2 regions of the Streptomyces sp. NPDC053542 genome follow, and region 2 is predicted to be linked to the other one. Evidence: riboswitches for the same ligand, from Rfam matches in the RefSeq annotation. Region 2 holds a riboswitch; the other holds the start of a gene.
The links. A riboswitch is a leader RNA that binds a small molecule or an ion and turns the genes downstream of it on or off. The one in region 2 is predicted to bind cobalamin.
Positions count from the first base shown of each region.

Region 1: linked by a shared signal. The riboswitch ahead of ACIGXO_RS12565 (prenyltransferase/squalene oxidase repeat-containing protein) and the one ahead of ACIGXO_RS16855 (HoxN/HupN/NixA family nickel/cobalt transporter) in region 2 are both predicted to bind cobalamin.

Region 1 covers NZ_JBITXL010000004.1:194,129-196,321, reverse strand. The annotation lists gene ACIGXO_RS12565 (prenyltransferase/squalene oxidase repeat-containing protein) at 1-1,015, opposite strand, end outside; cobalamin riboswitch at 1,192-1,332, opposite strand; gene ACIGXO_RS12560 (MBL fold metallo-hydrolase) at 1,391-2,193, opposite strand, start outside.
Region 2 covers NZ_JBITXL010000005.1:422,184-424,376, reverse strand. The annotation lists gene ACIGXO_RS16860 (HhH-GPD-type base excision DNA repair protein) at 1-38, shown strand, start outside; gene ACIGXO_RS16855 (HoxN/HupN/NixA family nickel/cobalt transporter) at 102-1,217, opposite strand; cobalamin riboswitch at 1,249-1,468, opposite strand; gene ACIGXO_RS16850 (helix-turn-helix domain-containing protein) at 1,465-2,193, opposite strand, start outside.

The sequences.
Region 1 (2,193 bases), on a different contig from region 2:
GCGCGTACGCGGCCGGGCCGCTCTGCTTCGCCCAGGCCGCCGAGTGCCCGCGCAGCCAGCCCAGCGACTGCTTCGCCGCGTCGGCGCGCCCCGCGGCGGCCAGCGCGACGACGGCGTCGGCGGTGTTGCCGACGTCCGGCTGCGACTCGGCGCCGGGCATCGCGGACATCAGGTGGTGGCCGTGCGCGTCCAGGACGGAGCCGAGCTGGTCGGCGGCGCCGCCGGCGGCCGCGTGCGGGTCCTTCGCCGCCTCCTCGCAGGACGCGGCCTTCACGGAGTGCGCGCCCGGCTCGACCACGAAGCCCTTGCCCAGCGCGCCCAGTACAGCCGCTGCCGTCGCGTCCTCATTGGCGGCGAGCTTCCCGTCCTTGGCCTGGAAGGCGAACGCGCCGCGGTCCTTCTTCTCGGCGTCGCAGCCGAGACGGAAGGCGAGCAGCCCCTCGTACGGGGTCCTGCCGCCCTTCTTGGAGGTCACCGATGCCGGCTTCGTGCCCGTGGCGGCCAGCGCGCCGATCACCACCGAGGTGGAGTTGGCGTCGCTCGGGGCGTCGGCGGCGGAGCCCCAGCCGCCGTCGTCGTTCTGCGCGGACTTCAGCCAGGAGACGCCCTCGCGCACCGCGTCCGCGTGCCCGCCGACCGCGGCCAGCGCCTGCACGGCGGCGGCCGTCTGGTTGGTGTCCCGCATCGTCTTCGCGTCGCAGGGCTGCTCCGGGTCGGCGCGGTACGCGGTGAACGCGCCGTCGGCGCACTGCTGTCCGGCGAGCCAGTCCACCGCCGAGTCCGCCGGGCGCACGCCCGCGGTGTCCTGCGCCAGCAGCGCCAGCGACTGCCGCCAGACGCCGTCGTACTTCGGGTCCGTGCTGCCGTACAGGCCCTTCGGGAGCTTCGGGGACGCGGCGGGCGCGGGGTCGGCGGCGAACGCGGCCGGGGCAGCGGCCGCGCACAGCACGGCGGCGGCCAGGGCCGCGGCGCAGCGGCGCGCCGGGGCGGCGAGGGAGCGGGCCGTGATGGCCATGGGGTCGGTGCCTCTCGGTCGGTTCGCGGGGTGCGCGAGGTGGGAGGTCACGCAGCCGCACTCCGCCGCACCACGGCCGCGCGGCGCGCGGGCGCGGTGGCACCGGGCTCAGCTCCGTATACCTCGACGGTGCCGCGCGCCGGGCGGCCGCTGAAGGGCGGCCGTACGGTACGCGGGAGCCTTGGGTGTGCCCCGCCGGGCGTTCCGGCTCGCTCCGGCGCACGGGTGCGCGCCAGCGCTCACGGCTGCGGGTCAGCGCCGGTTTTCCACCGGCTTCCCCCGGTCGGGCACGAATGAACTTGTCCGGACCACTTTAACCGGCGGGTAGCGACCGGTCTCCGGCACGTACACCGTCGCCGCCGGATGGGAAGTCCCTCACACCGCCCGGTACGTCACCGGGTCCGAGCCCGGCACCGGCTCCGCCAGCCCCGTCTTCACCAGGCGCCGCAGATGCGCCTCGGCTTCGGAGACGGCGATGGTGCGCGAGCCGTACGGGATCTCCGCCCACGGGCGGTTCCACGTCATGGTCTCGGCGAGCTGCCACGGCGTGAGCGGGGCGGCGAGCAGGGCACGCAGGCCACCGAGCCGTTCCTCGTGGTGCGCGAGGAGCTCCGCCGCCCGCTCGGCGGCGCCGGTGAACGCGTGCTGGTGCGCGGGCAGTACCTCGGCGACGCCGAGCCGCGCGATCCGCTCCAGGGAGTCCAGGTAGTCGCCAATGGGGTCTCCCCTGCTCGAGCGAAGCCGAGAGCTTGGGGAAGGGTCGGCATAATGCGGGTCGTCCGGGTCCTCGTACAGGCCGACGTGCGGGCTGATGCCCGGCAGCAGGTGGTCGCCGGAGAAGAGGCGCCCGTTGCCGGGGTGCGCCGCCGGGTGCGCCTCCTCCAGGTGCAGGCAGACATGGCCCGGTGTGTGGCCCGGCGTCCAGACGGCGCGCAGCCGCCGCCCCGCGAGGTCCAGCAGCTCGCCGGGGACGATCTCGCGATCCGGGAGCGCGGGAGGTTTCTCGGGGAGCCCGCGTGTGCGCCCCTCGGCGCGGGCCGCGTAGAGCGGCGCGAGGTGCTCCTCGGGCGCGCCCGCCGCGGCCAGTTTGCCGATGAGGTACGTCAGCCAGGTCCCCGGCTCGGCCTCACGGGTGCGGCGGACGACCTCCGTGTCGGCGGCGTGCATCGCGATCCACG
Region 2 (2,193 bases):
AGATGAAGCGGGCGGCGAAGAAGGCGGCGGGGAAGTAGGGGCGGGGCCGACCAGGGCCCTCACCCTCGGTCGGCCGCCGCCCCTCTCCTCGTACCGGGTGCTCAGCCCTCCGGCGAGGCGGCCACCCGGGCCGCCCACCGCTTTTCGACGCCCGACAGCCGCCAGTAGGCGATCGCCGCCGCCCAGACGACGACGAAGAGGCCGACGATGAGGTAGCCGACGTTGTCCAGCTCCAGGCCGGAGATCCAGCCGGTGACCGCGTCCGTCAGGCCGAGCTTGTCGTGCAGGACGCTGACCAGCTCGATGGTCCCGATGAAGAGCGCCACGGCGATGGAGAGCCCGGTGATCGTGAGGTTGTAGTAGACCTTGCGCACCGGGTTGGAGAACGCCCACTGGTACGCGAAGTTCATGAACGTGCCGTCGAGCGTGTCGAAGAGGCTCATCCCGGCCGCGAACAGCAGCGGCAGGCACAGCACCGCGTACCAGGGCAGCCCGGACGCGGCGCCGCTGCCCGCCATCACCATCAGCGTCACCTCGGTCGCGGTGTCGAAGCCGAGGCCGAGGAGCAGCCCGATCGGGAACATCTGGCCCGGCCGCGTGATGGCCTTGGTGAACCGGCCGAGCACCCGGTTCATGAAGCCGCGCGAGTCCAGCTGCCGCTCCAGCTCCGACTCGTCGTACTCCCCGGCCCGCATGGCACGGAAGACGCGCCAGATGCCGGCCAGCGCGACCAGGTTGAGGGCGGCGATCAGGTAGAGGAACGCCCCGGAGACGGTGGTCCCGACCGTGCCGAGCACCTGATGCGTACGGGACTCCTCGTCCATCAGGATCCCCGCGAGCGCCGCGCCGCCCGAGACCAGCGCGGCCATGATCACGACCATGCTGGAGTGGCCGAGCGCGAACCAGAAGCCCACCGAGACCGGGCGCTTCCCGTCGGCCATGAGCTTGCGGGTGGTGTTGTCGATGGCGGCGATGTGGTCCGCGTCGAACGCGTGCCGCATGCCGAGGGTGTACGCGGTGACGCCCAGGCCGACGCCGAACACCTGGGTGCCGACGGTGTAGTGGCCGGGCACGACGAGCAGGAACAGCACACCGAACGCGACGATGTGCAGCGCGGCTATGACCGCCAGCAGACCGGCGGTCCGTACGGTGTCGCGGCGCTGCCAGCGGAAATCGGGCAGCACGGAAGAAGCAGGGGCATCGGTGGGCAGGGCCATCCGGCGATCACGCTCCAGCACCTCGTGGAATCAGTTCGTGAGATGCCGTGGCCGGTCTCCTGGCTTACGGGTTCACACTCCCGTCCCGGCCTTCCCGCCCGCACTCCGCGGACAGTGGCCCCTCGTACGCACGCGGTGCGCGTACGAGGCAGGGGTCGGTAGCTCCCCGATCACAGTGGCGAGGGCCGCTCCGGAATCGGACCCGAAGGTCTCCACCGGTCTTCCCGAGCACCACGGCCCGGCCACTCTAACCTCCCGCCTCCCGATGCCGGACGGCGTCCTCCGTCGCCGGATCGACGGCCACCGGGTCCGCCGCCCAGCTCCCCAGCAGCCGCAGGGATTCCGCCGAGGCCGAGCCCGGCTCCGCGTGGTAGACGATCAGCTGCTGGTCCGGGTCGGCGGGCAGCCGCAGCGTCTCGTACGACAGGGTCAGCGGCCCGACGACGGGGTGGTGCAGCCGCTTCACGCCGAAGCCCTTGTCCTGCACGTCGTGGGCGGCCCACAGCTGCCGGAACTCCTCGCTCTTGACCGACAGCTCCCCGATCAGCGAGGCGAGCAGCGGGTCGTCGGGATGGCAGCCCGCGTCCATCCGCAGGAAGGCGACGATGTCCGCGGCCTTGCTCTCCCAGTCGACGTAGAGCTCGCGGGAGGCCGGGTCCAGGAAGACCTGCCGGGCGATGTTCCGCTCCTCGGGCGCGAGCGCGGCGTAGTCGCCGAGCAGCGCGCACGCCATGCGGTTCCACCCGATGACGTCCAGGCGGCGGCCCGCCACATACGCCGGTATCCCCTCCATCGAGTCCAGCAGCTGCTGCAGCGCGGGCCGCACCCGCTGCGGGCGCCCCGCGCCGCGCGAGCGCTTGGCCTTGGGTTTGACCAGGTGAGTGAGGTGGGCGCGCTCGGCGGCGGTGAGCCGCAGGGCGTTGGCGATCGCGTCCAGGACGGCGGTGGAGACGTTCTGGCCGTGGCCCTGTTCGAG